2 regions of the Weissella sp. ESL1156 genome follow, and region 1 is predicted to be linked to the other one. Evidence: predicted binding sites of a transcription regulator. Region 1 holds the regulator's gene; the other holds the start of a gene.

Region 1 (8,230 bases):
TCGATCAGCTTCCACCATCTAGGGAGCTGATCGACCTTAATTTGCATCCAAATGACTAATTATAGAAATTAGAACTATTTTTAACCTATTATTAGTAACTCCGATGCACAGTTAGGCCAACTTCTCGACAAGCAACTTCAAAAGAACTCGCAAATTTATTACGAACATCTGGCGTTGAAAAACATAATTTTGTTTCAGTGTTAATATCACCACAACCAATTCGATAAACACAACTATCATAAACCTGACCAACATAAACTTCTGGCCGACAAGTCAGTGTTTCTTCTAGTGCTGTTGCTAATTGTTGTACAGTCTGCTCTGAAATATCACGTGAGCTTTGTAATAGGTGACGAATTAAGGTACATCCCCCTAACTTGTTCTCTTGGCATACTTTCATTTCCTGCATTTTAAGCCTCCAAAACTTGTTTCTGACTGTTGTCAGTTGCTAATTAAATTTTACATAATTATCATAACCTAAAATCATTTTTTTATCAAACGTATAATTAGTTTCATTTTTATGAAATACATTATCTACCATTTCATGGTATAATTAATCATATTAACTATTTCACAACAAACGAGGAAATTTTACATTATGACCGAATCTATTTCTAAAACCCAATATCTACAAACAATCTTAGAATTAAGCGGTGGCGATGAGTCAACAAAAATTTCTAACAACCAAATTGCTGAACATTTAAACGTCACTCCTTCATCGGTTTCTAATATGCTGGCAAAACTACAAGAAGCTGGCGAAGTTGATGTTGTGCCTTATTATGGTGTCACACTCACAAAACCTGGTCGTGAAACAGCCCTCCGTTTAATCCGTGCCCACCGTTTAATTGAAACATTTGGTGCAACAAAATTAGGCTTATCAATTTCAGAAGCCCACTCAAACGCTGATCACCTTGATCACGATGCTAATGATCAATTTATTAACGCCCTAGATAAGTACTTAGGTTTCCCAAAATTAAGTCCCCAAGGTCTCAGCATTCCTGATATCGACCATCATTATTCACCAAAATCATTACGTTCATTACGTGAAGCAAAAGATAATGAAACTGTCACTATCAACAGCTTTACTGAAGACTTAGAACTATTACAATATACTGAAACACTACACCTAGGATTAAATACAACTTGGACAATTAAAGAGCGTTTGCCATTTGATGGTCCCCTTGTTTTAGTTTCGGGTGATCAAACAATTCAAGTAACACAACATGCCGCTGACTTTATTTATATCAACGACTAGTCATTCCAAAAAAGCACATCAGTTACCAAAATTGGTTCCTGATGCGCTTTTTTATATTATATTGGTAATGATCGTTGTCTTATTTTTCTCCAAAATTGTTGATAAAATACAAAAGCGTTTGCAGCTCATTTGTTAAGTCAACGTTTTGTACACGGACAGACTTTGGCACATCCAAGCGTAATGGTGTAAAGTTTAAAATACCACGAATGCCTGCGGATGCTAGGCGCTTGGCAACATCTTGTGCTACATTGGCCGGTACTGTCACAATTGCGACATCAATTCGTTGATCAATGATTTGCTTTTCTAAATCATCCAAACTATAGACAGGAATACCCGACTGGATCGTATTAACAATTTCTGGATTAACATCAAAAGCTGCTGCAATTCGTGCATTAGAACTTTGATGAAAATTGAAGTTCAATAAGGCCTGTCCTAGATTTCCGACTCCTACCAATGCGACTGAAGCTAATGTATCTTGATTAAGAATTTCACCAAAAAAATTCATTAATGCCTCAACATCGTAGCCATAACCACGCTTACCAAGTGCGCCGAAGTAAGAAAAATCACGTCGAATCGTTGCGGCATCAAATTTCACAGCTTCGGATAATTCGTTTGATGAAACGCGGACAGTCCCAGAGTCTAACAGCAATTTCAAATAACGATAGTAAATTGGCAATCGCTTTGCCGTTGCTCTAGGAATATCATGTTCAACCATTAGTTCGACCTCTTTTTTTAAAATTAACTATTTTCACAAACATTTCCAAAGATTGTGAAACTCATATTAGTTATTATCATAACATATTTAATCATTTATGTGAACTAACTAACAATCGAACATTCACAAAATAACTATTTTTTGTAAGCGTTTTCTAGATACTATCATTAACAAACACAGTATCTTTCAGCACGTCTCGCTCAAAAAGGACTATTGATCTAGCTAATCTGACTAACTAGATCAATAGTCCCTAAACCTATTTTAAAATTTCATAATGCCCATGATTAATGCTTTGGCTTACCTTTGTTTTTACGATGCTTTCTTTGCGCTCGTTTTTCTTTTGCAAACCGTTCTTCACGCGATACAATGACTTTTTCCCCTGCATGTTTACCCTGTCTTTTGGTTGTTATCCCAGTTGCCTGTTTAATAGGCCGATCATGATGAGTTATTGCCGTAGTTGCTGACCTCACGGCTTGCTTGCGAGACATCTGGCTACCAGAAACCGTTTGAATATCAACTGCTACCATCTTTTTTAAATCACGCAGGTCATGATCGTTACCAAAAGAAATCACTAATCCTGACTTCCCCATACGACCAGTTCGCCCTGCACGGTGCGTATAAGTTTCACCATCACGTGGTAAATCAAAATTGATTACTGCTGTTAAATCAGGAATATCCAATCCTCTCGCACCAACATCTGTCGTCAACAGAAATTTGGCAACACCTTTTTTAAAATGCATTAATGATTTCGCACGCGTCGTACTTGAGTCACCTCTCACCAAAGTTGCCATGGCAACATGTTCATGTGCTAAAAAGCTAGCCGTAATTTTAAGTTGCTTTGTCGTATTAAAAAATACTATCGCTTGAAAGTTCTTTTGGGCAGCTAACTGACGTAAACGTTTTTGACGTTGATCATGTGCGGTTGGCCAAAATTCATGTTTAATCGTTGTTGGCATCATAACATGACGCTGATCAATTCGTATAAACTCTCTATCAAATAAACCGTTAGCAATGGTTGTATCAACTTCAGTAGCGCCAAATAGTGCCACTTGGATGTCTTTATCATTGATAATGTCCCAAATATGATCAATTTGATTTGCTGTATCATCACGCAATAATTCATCAGCTTCATCTAAAATTAATGTTCGTAATCGTTTTAGTTTCAGCTTGCCACTATTCATCAACTCATTCACACGACCAGGTGTACCAACCAAAATTTCAGGGTGCTTTTTTAACCGGTCAACTTGATGCTTGATGTTTGCCCCACCTGTCAACGACAATACTTTTAGTGATAACACATTAGCCCACTCACGAGCAACACGTGTTGTCTGCATTGCTAATTCTTGTGATGGCGCTAAAATTAATAACTGTTCACCATCATCTGGTACTAATTTTGGTAACAATGGCCAAATGAAAGCTAATGTTTTCCCGGTTCCTGTTGGTGCAAGCGCATCAATTGACTCACCTGCTGCCAATGGTTCTGCGACTGCTTCTTGAATGGGCGTTAGTGACTGAAACCCGATCGTTGTTAATCGCTCTTCAAAACGAGAGTCCATGTTTTCTCCTTCGTCTGTCACTTATTTTTCATCTGCTGGGAAGACAATTCCCGCATCTTGACGCAAATCAAATAGTACTTGATTGACTGTTTGACTCAGTGTCAATAATGCTTGATACTCTGTTTCAGTTTCTGTAGGATGTTTTAACATGTCAGCAAATTTGACAGCTTCAGCAACCATTGGATTTTCTAAAGGTGTTTTACTTAGTTTTTGTTGACCACCCTCAGCATCGTGATAAGTAACATCCACTACTTCAGCAATATTACCAATAACCAACGTGTCACGCCGACCTAGAATTTCAGATTGCAAATAGCTATTTGAACCCTTACCAAATTCAATCGTGACATCAAAATCTGCATAACGTAGAATAGCAATTCCACGCCCATCTGCCCCATTCCGAAGTGTTGTTGCAAAGTAATGACTTTTTTGCGGCTTACCAAATAATTTAATTGCTGCATAAATTGGATAAACGCCTAAATCAGTTAGTGCCCCAGCACTGAATTGACGGCTCAATACATTGGGTTCATGGCCTGCTAAATAATCATCGAAACGTGATGAATATTTTTCATAAACAAATGTTGCACCTGCAATTTTAGACATTTTAGCCACTTGCGCTTCAACGATTTTAAAATTGGGTTGTTGAATATGCCGTGCTGCTTCGAACAGGCGGACATTCGTATGTTCTTGAAGTAATGTCATGATAATTGTGTATTCAGTTGGATTTGAAAAAGCAGATTTCTCAACGATAACGTTTAAGTCATGCGTGATTGCCCCTTTTACTTGCTCAAAATGAACACTATTTGGTGAAGCAATATAAACAACATCAATACCACTGGTATAGAAATTTTCTAAATCAGTATAAATATTTGTGACATCAAAATTATTACCAAATGAGCGACCTGATTCTTCATGACGTGAATAAACGGCTGTTAATTCATATTCACCTGATTCATGAGCTGCTTGCACGAATTGCTTGGTAATCCAATTAGTACCAATAATGCCCAGTTTGTATGCCATAATTAGTCTCCCTTATTATTTTTCATAATCAATTATTTTTAATTATACCATTGAAAGCGAACCGACTGGTACATAAGTCGTTGAGTGAATCTAAAAGAGCTGTCAACCCAACCATTTCACATGGCAGATTGACAGCTAAATGACTTTGAAAAGTAAGCGTAATTATTTTACGGTAGCCCCAAGACTATTCTTGAAATGATCTAAAGCCCATTCTTGACCGTGTTCCGTAAATGTTGCGACCCCATTTTTTAGAATCGTTAATTGATAATTCAGATTGTATGCATAAATTGCCGTATGCAACACACAAATATCAGTGCAGACGCCAACTAATGTTAATTCATTTATCTGACGTTCTCTCAAAAAGTTATCTAAATTAGTATTTTGAAAGGCCGAGTACCGATTTTTGTTAAATTTATAGACTTTTTCATCTGTTTGATGTGCTTCATACCAAGGTTGCAATTGACCATACAAGTCTTGGCCCCATGTTCCCACAATATTATGAGGTGGAAACAATTGATGTTCTGGATGATAATTATCATCCTCAAAATGCGCATCTGTTGGCAAAATGACATAATCACCATTGTTATAAAATGCTTGAGCTTGGTCAACAATGTATTGTTCTAATACCTGACCAGCTTCACCACAAGTTAAGGCACCCTTTGTATCTACAAAATCATTGGTATAATCTATAATTACTAGCGCTTTTGCCATGTCTTGTCACCCTCCTGTTACCCGATTATACCATTAAAAAAGCCATCAATCTAACTATTTTCATAGCAAATTGACAGCTTTTAAAGGCTTATCTTTAATCAACACGTTCAAGGACAGTAATCGACTCAATATGTGTTGTTTGTGGGAATTGATCAACGGGTTGAACATCACCCTTAATATCGTAACCTTGCGCCTTGAATTGGACAATATCACGAACCAAAGTTGCTGGGTTGCAGCTAATATAGACAATCTTCTTTGGCTTCATTTTGACTGCTGCATCAATTAACTCAGGTGTCAATCCCTTACGTGGTGGATCAACAAAGATAACATCCGGTTTCAAGCCCTCTTGTTGCCAAGCGACCATCTTTTCTTCAGCTTTGCCTAACTCAAATGTCACATTGTGTACATGGTTGAGATCTGCATTTCGCTTGGCATCATCCACAGCGCTAGGCACAACTTCCACCCCAATGACTGACTTTACTTTATCCGCAATCGTTAATGAAATCGTACCAATACCTGAATAAGCATCAATCACTGTATCTTCACTTGTCAATTCTGCTTTGTCTGCTGCTAACTGATACAAAACTTCAGTTGTTTGTGGGTTAACTTGATAGAAAGAATTTGGACCAATCGCAAATGTCTTATCAAACAAAGTATCTTTAATGACCTTATTACCCCATAATACGTGATTCACATCACCCAAGATAACATTAGTCTTATCTTGGTTAACATTTTGAATAATTGAAGTGACTTCAGGTAAAGCTTCTTTGATTTGTGGCACGATAATATTGGCGCCAGGAATACGTTTTGAGCGTGTCACAAGCACAACCATCATTTCGTGTGAATAATAACCCCGACGAACCATAATATTACGAATAACCCCCTTATGATGGATTTCATCATAAGCTGGCACATGGAACTGACGTAAAATATCACGAATAATCACGATTGCTTTGTCAATTTCTGGATCTTGAATATAAAAGTTTTCAATTGGCATCAATCGATGCGACCCCCGTCGGAAAAAACCAGTTGTTAGTTGACCTTTGATCATCCGTGCAGGAATTTGCGCTTTATTCCGGTAACCTGTTGGATTTGACATACCAATTGTGGGTGCCACGTTCACAGATACATGTTGCTTATTAAATAATTCAGCAATCTGGCCTTGCTTGAATTTTAATTGGGCATCATATTTTAAATGTGCTAAGGGTGCAATACCAGTTGTTAATGCCGTACTATTAACTTCATGATTACGATTGGGTGATGCTTTAAGTGTTTTAATAACTCGACCAAACGCATACGTACTAGCAACTTTTGTGATACCAACCCGAATTTTTTCGCCTGGCACAGCATTTGTAACAAAGACAGGAAAGTCATCAACTTTAACAACACCATTTCCTTGGTACGTTAAATCAATCACTTCAGCATCAAATTCTTGATTTTTAACCACAGGGGCTTTCTTCTTCATTATTCTCTCCTTCTTTTGGCCTTTGCGACGACCAACAATCCTTTCATTGTATCACATGCCCTATCAAACAGAAAGATAAAGTTACTAGAATAAAGATACTAAAAAGGACGTCAATCTATCAATTTTACATTGATAGATTGACGTACCCTTAAACGTGTTCCAAAATGATGAAACCTTGCTATAACAACAATTAGCTTCAGAACATCTTTTGTTTCACTCACCTTTATATATAAAGCAAAAGATTGCTTCTCATTGACCCATATATTTAGTTATCACTACATTTTTTCCAAAGCTGCAATCCGTTCTGACATTGGCGGATGCGTTGAAAAAAGATTTGTTAATTTCTTTGTTTGTAATGGGTTAGCAATGTATAATGCAGCACTTTCAGCTGAAACATTTTCATCTGACATTGGTTCACTTTGTGAGATCTTAGTTAAAGCACTAATTAACCCTTGGGGATTTCGCGTTAATTCAACAGCCCCAGCATCAGCTAAAAATTCACGGTTACGTGAAATTGCTAATTGTACCAATGTTGCCGCAATCGGTGCTAAAAATAGCACCAATACAGATGCGATTAACGCAACAATATTTCCTTCTTTATCATTATCGCGATTACGATTACCACCAAAATACCAAAAATGAGTACCAAAATTAGCTAACATCGCAATCGCTGAAGTTAACGCAACTGCAATTGTTTGAATACGAATATCATAATTACGCACGTGCGTCATTTCATGTGCCATAACGCCCTCTAATTCTTCACGTGTTAGCACAGATAAAATACCCGATGTTGCGGCAACTGCTGCATGTTGTGGATCGTTGCCGGTTGCAAAAGCATTAGGGCTTGGATCATCAATAATAAACACACGTGGCATTGGCACATTGGCCACTAAAGCCATGTCTTCCACAATATGCCATAAATCAGGTGCTTGGTCAGCATTGGTAATTTCATGGGCATGATTTAGATGCATAACAACATCTGTCGATTGACTAAACATATAACCAGCATAGACCATGCCCGTCACGATTGCAATAATCACACCTGGTAACCATTCACCTAGTAAGTAATATCCTAATGCTGCTCCTACAATGCCCATGAACAAAAAGAAACCAATGAATAACCCAACTGTTTTGCGCTTATTCTTTGCAATTTGCTCAAATAACATGATTGATTACCTCGTTATTAAAGACCGCGATCATCAAATGATACCTTGACAACTTCACGTTCTTCTTCTGGTGTTTCTAGGAATTCACTAGGCTTAAAGCTATGTAGCTTTGCCACAAGATTTGTTGGGAAAGACTGCAACTTTGTGTTGTAATTTGCCGTCGTTGTATTAAACAACTGGCGTGAATAAGCAATCTTATTCTCTGTATTTGTCAGTTCTTCCATTAACTTATTATATTGACTTGATGACTTCAAATCAGGATAAGCTTCAGCGACAGCAAAAATCGACTTCAATGTACTAGACAATTGATTTGACAATGCCATTGTCTTCTGATGATCATCCGTAGGT
Region 2 (8,230 bases), 260 kb from region 1:
CACAAAAGAAAAATCCAGATGTGGCAGAATTAATTCGTGGTAAAACTGGTCGAGTATATGGTGCATTGTTTGCCTTATTAACGACGCTAAAAGGATTGCCGTTAGCTTACGATAAAGACTTACAAGAGGACAAAGAAGGCATTTTTGATACGGTTGATACCGTAAAAGATTGTATTTCATTGTTTACTGAAATGTTGGCAACCATTGAAGTTAAGTCAGATAAATTACAGGCATCGTTATATGATGATTTTTCAAATGCGACAGAGTTAGCTGATTATTTGGCCGATAAAGGTATCCCATTCCGACGAGCACATCAAATTGTTGGTAAATTAGTCCATTTTGGTATGGCAAATCAATTACCATTACAAGAAATGTCATTGGCACAATTGCAACAGGCTGAACCATTGATAAAAGATGATGTGTATGCCGCTTTAGATCCCCAAAATGCGATTGCAAGACGAATATCATTAGGTTCTACTGGTTTTGAACAGGTAAAATATCAAATTAAACAAGCAAAGAAAAAATTAGCAAGTTTTGCAGATTAATTATAAAAACGTGTGAATGAGCGCATAGCTAAAGCTCATTCATGCTTTTTTTTGTACCTTAAATTTGTATAAAAAAACATAAATTTACCCTAGCTTTCAGTTTTCAACCCTAATATAGACCATATTAACAAAGCGGTAAGATAAATTAAAAATTATGATTGATTATTTATGAATATTAAAAAATAATTATCTGATTACCCTTTTTAAATGGATGAATGTGTCACGATATTGCTAAAATGTCGTTTATCAGAAGGAGGGGATATTTTGCAAAGTGTTAGTGAACGGAAGACAAAGAAAAGACATTTTGAAAGCAGTCTACCATGGTTGATACCAATCGCTGTGATTATTTTATGGGAGTTGATTGTTGATATGGGTGTGATTGATACAACCTATGTACCCAGTCCATCAGCCGTTTTTAATCAAGCAGTGACACTATGGCAAACGGGGAATTTACAACAAAATATTGGTATTTCGTTATACCCTGCAACGATGGGATTGTTGATTGGTGGTACGTTTGGCTTTTTTTTGGGTATGGCAAATGGATTATTAAAAATCAGTCATTTATTGTTTAACTCTACTGTGCAAATGGTACGTAACATTCCACACCTTGCTTTGATGCCATTGGTCATTATCTGGTTAGGAATTGGTGAACCAGCAAAAGTGACATTGGTTGCCATTGGTGTCATGTTTCCAATCTATATTAATACATTACATGGCATTCGATCGATTGATCCAAAACTGATTGAAATGGGGCATTCATATCAATTATCAAAATGGCAAATGTTAACAAAGATTATCTTTCCAGGTGCAATGCCCACGATTTTAATGGGAGTTCGGTATGCGTTAGGGGTAATGTGGACGACATTAATTGCTTTAAATCCATTTAATGCCCCTAAAAGTGGGACCGTTGGTTTACCGGTTGCGACTAATATTGCCATATTAGTGGATGGCGCTATTTCTCAAAAAGCTGGTCAAGTCGGAGAAATATTATTACGCGGTGATCATGTGATTACTGATTATCTTGATAGCTGACCAGATTCATTTTATCAAGGATGGTTACGAACAGGCGATTTAGGTCAATTTGATGATGATGGTTATTTAAAGATTGTTGGCCGAATCAAAGATATTATTAGTCATGGCGGCGAGAAGGTGGCCCCAGTTGCCATTGAAGATAGTTTACGTCAATTATCATTTATTGAGGATGTTGTCATTATTGGGTTACCTGACGCACTTTATGGCGAGGAAGTTGTTGCAGTGATCATTCCTAGGGCACAGCGTCAATTAACAGAAGTGGCTATGACGAATCAATTATTGCAATACGCGGCAAATCATTTTTCCTTGCCAGCGAGACCAACGAGGGTTTTCTTTGTTAATCAATACCCACATAATCCAACGGGAAAGGTCATGCGAAACCCAACTGAGTCGTTAAAACTATGGTAGAAAAACAACAAAAAAGAAAATATTTATATGAAGTTGATATCTTAAGATTGATTTTCATTACAGGGGTATTATTAAATCACACAACGACAATGGTGGCTAGTAAATTATCAGCAACCTCGTGGGAAGTAAATTTTCTTAACATGACACATCTGTCTTTACAAGAATGGGTTTTATGTTCATTACAGGGCTTGTTTTATTTCTACAACATTTTCATAAAAAGTTGCATATTTGGTCTTTTTGGAAAAAACGTTTTTTAGGGATAGGTATACCATATATTAGTTGGTGTTTTATTTTACTACTTGGTGAGACACTTATGCAAAATAATGGTGCAACCATGAAAACATTTTTATTGGCATTTATCTATTTAGTATCGCATGGAACTGACCACTATATGTATTATATTATTATTACGATGCAATTATATTTTGTGTTTCCATTATTGGTTTGGTTATTCAAAAAATTTCCAAACAGACATTTATTGATTCTCGGGATTTCTTTTTTCATACAATTGAGCATGTTGTTCTTTATTAAGTATCAATTGCCTCAAATACAAACAAACCATTGGCCATTTTTACTGAATTTAATTTATTAGTTTATCAATTTTACTTTATATTGGGAGCAGTTGTTGCCATTCACTATGACAAGTTTAAATGGTTTATTGAACAACGACATCGAGTTCTTGGTTGGGGCACGCTTGTATTAGCGATAGGGACACTTGGTGAATTTTACTATAATCGATATATTTTAAAGTTATCAATGCAAAAGACATTGGAAATTCACCAACCATATATTTTTATATACGATTTATTTATCATCGGATTTATTATTTGGATTGGCTTGCAATATGCAAAATACCGTGAAAACGGTTTGCCACGGTGGTTAGTTAGCTTTGTTTCAACTGGTTCAAAAATCGGGTTTGGTATGTATTTAGGACAAACAATACCAATTATAGGTTTAGCAATGGTTTTACAGGGATTGACATTGCCCACTTGGCTCATCTTTTTATTAATACCGATCATCTTTTTAATAATTATCATGTTGGATTACTGTATGTCGCTTGTATACTACAAATTGCCGCCATTTGGCTTTTTGATTGGTCGACCACAATGGCATTTAACGAAACAAAAATAATATATATGTTTCTGGAAGTAGTAATTTACCAGGCAAAATGGTCATATTGTTACTTTTTTTGGTCGCATAACTGGATCAATATAAACGGTCAGTTAAACACCCTGTTATAATAATGTTATTAAAGAATGGGAAAAGGATAAAGAAATGTACCAAGAGAAGCCAATTGTAAATGGTCTACGTTGGATCAGTGTGACAGAACCATCATATGAAGATGTCCAACAATTACAAAAAAAATTCGAATTAACCAATAAATTTCAGTCATATGTGCAAGATCCACGTGAGCGGTCACGTTTTGATTATAATGAACAAACAGGTATTGGTATGCTGATTTGGCAAGTCATTATTAAAGAAAAAGGGACCTATCAAGTTAAACCTGTGAGTTTTATTGTTACGAAAGAAACATTGGTTTCTGTGGTACCAATTGCGGTTACTCAAGTAAATGATGAATTAGAAAAAATATTTTCGGGAAATGATTTACCATTAGTGAGTATTATGACGGTATTGTTACGCTTACTTTGGCATTTAAATGACCAATACATGGATCAAATTGATGAAATCAATAACAGCCGAGAAAACTTATCTAAATTCCGTAAAAATCCAACCAATATGCAAATTGAGCATTTAGCATCTTTAAGTAATCAGTTGGTCCATTTGACGACAGCAACAGATAATAATGTCATGGCTATCAAACAAATGAAATTAAGTAGCGATTCTGATTCTGATGAATTATCATTGACAAAACGTGAACGTGATCTAGTTGCCGACGTAGAAATAGAGACGGCACAGAGTCAACAAATTACACAAGATACTTCTGATTTAGTTGAAAAATTATCCAATACTTATAATAATATTTTAAATAATTCTTTAAACGATACGATGCGGTTTTTAACAGTTTGGTCATTAATTTTAGCGATACCACCAATTATTTCCGGATTCTATGGGATGAATATGCATTTGCCATTAGCAAAAGGCACATGGGCATGGTTTGGTACATTAATAATGACACTCATATTCATTGCGGCTATCATTTGGTTGGTCAGAAAGAGAAGATAATTAGATAGTAAGATTAGATCTATTGATCATATCGTTGATATAGTAGCCATTTGGCAATTATCAGAAATTAGCGTTTATGATCAACTCATCATAAAAAATACCCCATAATCGTTAGATTTTTATATCTAACAATTATGGGGCGCTTCATATCATTGTTGTGATAGTTAAACTATCTTTTTTTACAAATGTTAGTAACATTAGTTAGTCGTGATATCGTCTAATATAGCAAACATTGCTTGTTTATTTTCAATAGGGATTGCGTGATTTAAAATGTCAGTTGCTGTTTGGTTTAAGACGGAATTAGAAATATACGCCGCATCGTTAACAACCATTTCGCGAATATTTAATTGCTTAGGTTCCAAGTGACATTGTAAACCAACAACGTTTTGATTGAAAATAAATCCTTGATTTGCTAGATGGTCACTACTAAATAGCAGCTGAGCACCTGTTGGTATGTCAAACATCTCTTCGTGCCAATGCAAAACGACTAATTTTTGAGGTATATTGGGAATGGCATCAGTCTGGACATAAATTGGTGCCCAACCAACTTCTTTAACAGGTGATTTATGAACACTGTACCCCAGAGACATTGTGATTTGCTGGGCACCAAAACAAGCACCAAAGATTGGTTTATTCGCTTGAATTAATTGTTTGATCAATGCTCGTTCTTGATGAATCCAAGGCAGATCATCGTTTGGACTCATTGGACCACCTAAAATGACAAGTAAATCAGTTTCATTGGCAGTAGGCAGCAGATGAAACTGATAAGGATGGTAAATATAAACACTATGATGATGTTCATTGGCCCAGTCTAGAATAGTACCGGGACCTTCATTAGGCGTATGTTGTAAAATATTGATCCTCATGATTGTAAGTTACCTCTATTTTTTAATTAAAATTAACTTACCACAATTTAATGATTTGTAAACAGGCGATTATATTAAAAAACATCATGATTTAAAATCTTTGAGAAAATAGTTAAGGATCATCAATTGAACCATGTTAATCGTTCATTGATGATCCAATTCATTAAAAACAGACGAGAAAAATTTAGTGGGTAAAGTCAACGACCATACGACCAACAATTTGATTGTTTTTCATTTCGTCAATAATGTTGTTAATTTCCGATAGTTTACGTGTATGAACAATTGGTTTAACCTGATGCTCAGCACCAAATTGGAAAGCTTCAGTCAAATCTTGTCGTGTGCCGACTAATGAACCGGCCACTTTGATACCATCTAGTACAGTTTTCGAAATATTTAATCCCATCTCACCTTTAGGGAGTGCAATGGCAACTAAAGTACCATCGGGACGAAGCGCATTAACTGCTGTTGTAAACGATGCCGGGCTAACTGCAGTAATGAGGGCACTGTGAACACCACCAACTTTTTCTTGTAAAATTTGTGATGCGTCTTCAGAACGAGAATTGATTGTTAAATCAGCGCCAAGTGATTTTGTGGCAGCTAATTTGTCATCATCAATATCCACTGCAGCCACATGGGCACCAAAAACACGATGTGCGTATTGCACAGCTAAGTTGCCTAAACCACCAGTACCAACAACTTCAACCCATTGGCCAGGTTTAACATCGCCAGTTTTTAAGCCCTTATAAACTGTTACACCGGCACAAGTTAATGAAGTTGCTTCAATCGGATCAAGACCATCGGGTACTTTAACGGCGTAATCAGCAGGGACGATGCATTCTTCGGCCATCGCACCATCAACATTGAAACCAGAATTTTGTACATTTCGACATAATGTTTCACGGCCAGTTGTGCAATATTCACAGTGACCACAGCCACGATAGAACCAAGCAATTGAAACGCGATCACCAATGGTTAAGTTAGTGACACCATCAGCAATTTTAATGACTTTACCAACACCTTCATGACCGATAATGCGACCAGGAACTTTACCAAAATCCCCCGCGGCAACATGTAAATCTGTGTGACATAAACCACAATATTCCATTTTTACAAGTGCTTCACCGTATTTTAACTCACGTAAGGTAACGTCTTTAATATCAACATAGCCATCACAGCTATCTCTAACAACTGCAGCTTTCATCATACTTTCCTCCAAAATAATAGGTATCCCTCGAAACAATTAAATCATAACAAAAAGACACAACGACGTAAAGTGAAAAAAATCACAAAATAAGACAATTTAGCAAAAATTATCTATGTCAATTTTAAAATGGTATGATATTAACTAATGACGACGGTGTGTAGTGGAGGAATATATGGCGAATATTCAAGATATTGCAAAATTAGCAGGTGTATCTAAGGCAACTGTCTCTAGAATATTAAATCAAGATGCAACTTTTTCAGTATCAAATGTTACCAGAGACCGTGTTTGGCAAATAGCTAATCAACTGAATTATAAATTATCAAATGTTGCTAATAGGAATCAGGTAGATAAATTACATTTGGCAATTGTGACTGCTTTAACAACAGACCAAGAACTGGGCGATCCTTATTTCCAACAAATTATGGCCGGTGTTAATGAGCAGGCATTACTATGGGGTATGAAAATTGCGGATGAGATTAGGTTACCAGCATCAGAAACGATTGAATGGGAAAATTTATCAATATATGGTGCTGTCATCGTTATTGGATTATTAACAGAAGATTTATTGTTAAAAATATATAAATATAATCAAAATATCATTATTATCGATGATAGTCGAAATTTTGATAATTTTGATGTTGTTCGAAATGATTTTGATCGTCAAACGAATCAACTACTAAATTTGCTTTATGCCAATGGTCACCGTAACATTACTTTTATTGGGGGTGAAAAGAATCTTATTGGAGAAGTTGGTGTTGAAAAATCTAGTTTTCTAGATGTACGTCACCAATCCTATTTAGACTGGATGATTCTTCATAAATTAGGGAAAAATATTAATACATATATTACTGATTGGACTTCTGATGCAGCAATGCAAGTGATGAAAAAGATTTTAGACGAGCAAACAACAACAACTGCCATATTTGCTAGTAATGATTTACAGGCGATGGGTGTCTATCGAGCGATTCAAGAAGCAGGCTATAAAATACCAACTGATATTGCTGTTGTTAGCTTTGATGATATTGAAATGGCAAAATATTTATTTCCATCTTTAACGACAGTACGTCCAGCAGCAAAAGAGATGGGCAAGGAAGCGATTAATTTAGTCCGTGAAAAATTAATTGGTGAACGTCAGTCAGCCATTCAACTAACGATGAATTCTAAGATTATCAGACGTGAAAGTATATAAAATATATCAATCATATTTGGCGCTATGAACGACATAGCGCTTTTTCATATTGCAAGTAAACAAGTAAAATAAATAGTTGATTAATTTAAAGAAAGCGATTACAATTCTATTTGTAGGCTGGTAAACAAGTAAACAAACTTGCTAATGCTACATCTCAGAATAATCAACTTAAATAATGATAGGGGAAACATTATGGAAGAAATAAATAATCAGTCACAGCAAACAGCTTTACAAAAAATAGTTTCTAGAGTGTCCTATGCCTTTGGTGCTTTTGGTAACGATGTCTTCTATGGCGCGTTGTCGACCTACTTTATTATGTTTGTAACGACACATTTGTTCAATACAGGCGATAAAGCACAAAATAACCGTATGATTATGTATATCACAGCTATTATAACTATTCTACGCGTTATTGAATTAGTGATTGACCCATTTATTGGTAATTGGATCGATCGAACAAAAACACGTTTTGGTCAGTTTAAGCCTTGGGTCGTCATTGGTGGTACAGTAACCTCTATTATGTTGATGTTACTATTTACGGATCTGGGAGGAATCAATCAAACCCATCCTTATTTATATTTAGTTATTTTTGCAATTCTGTATATTACAATGGATATTTTTTATGCCTTTAAGGATGTTGCTTTTTGGTCAATGATTCCAGCACTATCTTTTAATTCAAAAGAACGAGAACGTACTTCTTCATTTGCCCGTATTGGATCAACTTTGGGTGGTGGCCTTGTTGGGGTAGTTGTCATGCCCCTTGTACTATTTTTCTCAGTCAATCGAGTAAATGGTACTGGTG

What was found. Region 1 encodes Rex, which represses fermentation and respiration genes when NADH is low (regulators of the CRP and FNR family bind a similar motif). Its sites were predicted from a motif close to TTGTGAANTANTTCACAA; they were not measured.
Region 2: a site for Rex is predicted at 6,307-6,324, ahead of adhP (alcohol dehydrogenase AdhP). Genes of this name have one in related genera too.

Annotation. Positions count from the first base shown of each region.
Region 1 covers NZ_CP196372.1:66,225-74,454, reverse strand. The annotation lists gene ACSKY2_RS00450 (hypothetical protein) at 92-406, opposite strand; gene ACSKY2_RS00445 (metal-dependent transcriptional regulator) at 596-1,252, shown strand; gene ACSKY2_RS00440 (redox-sensing transcriptional repressor Rex) at 1,332-1,967, opposite strand; gene ACSKY2_RS00435 (DEAD/DEAH box helicase) at 2,252-3,523, opposite strand; gene ACSKY2_RS00430 (Gfo/Idh/MocA family protein) at 3,545-4,540, opposite strand; gene ACSKY2_RS00425 (cysteine hydrolase family protein) at 4,703-5,251, opposite strand; gene rlmD (23S rRNA (uracil(1939)-C(5))-methyltransferase RlmD) at 5,346-6,716, opposite strand; gene htpX (zinc metalloprotease HtpX) at 6,992-7,882, opposite strand; gene ACSKY2_RS00410 (LemA family protein) at 7,900-8,230, opposite strand, start outside.
Region 2 covers NZ_CP196372.1:1,760,490-1,768,719, forward strand. The annotation lists gene argH (argininosuccinate lyase) at 1-545, shown strand, start outside; gene ACSKY2_RS08830 (ABC transporter permease) at 810-1,577, shown strand; gene ACSKY2_RS08835 (AMP-binding enzyme) at 1,674-1,985, shown strand; gene ACSKY2_RS08840 (acyltransferase family protein) at 2,158-2,577, shown strand; gene ACSKY2_RS08845 (hypothetical protein) at 2,547-3,116, shown strand; gene ACSKY2_RS08850 (magnesium transporter CorA family protein) at 3,261-4,169, shown strand; gene ACSKY2_RS08855 (type 1 glutamine amidotransferase) at 4,367-5,035, opposite strand; gene adhP (alcohol dehydrogenase AdhP) at 5,220-6,236, opposite strand; gene ACSKY2_RS08865 (LacI family DNA-binding transcriptional regulator) at 6,412-7,428, shown strand; gene ACSKY2_RS08870 (sugar MFS transporter) at 7,621-8,230, shown strand, end outside.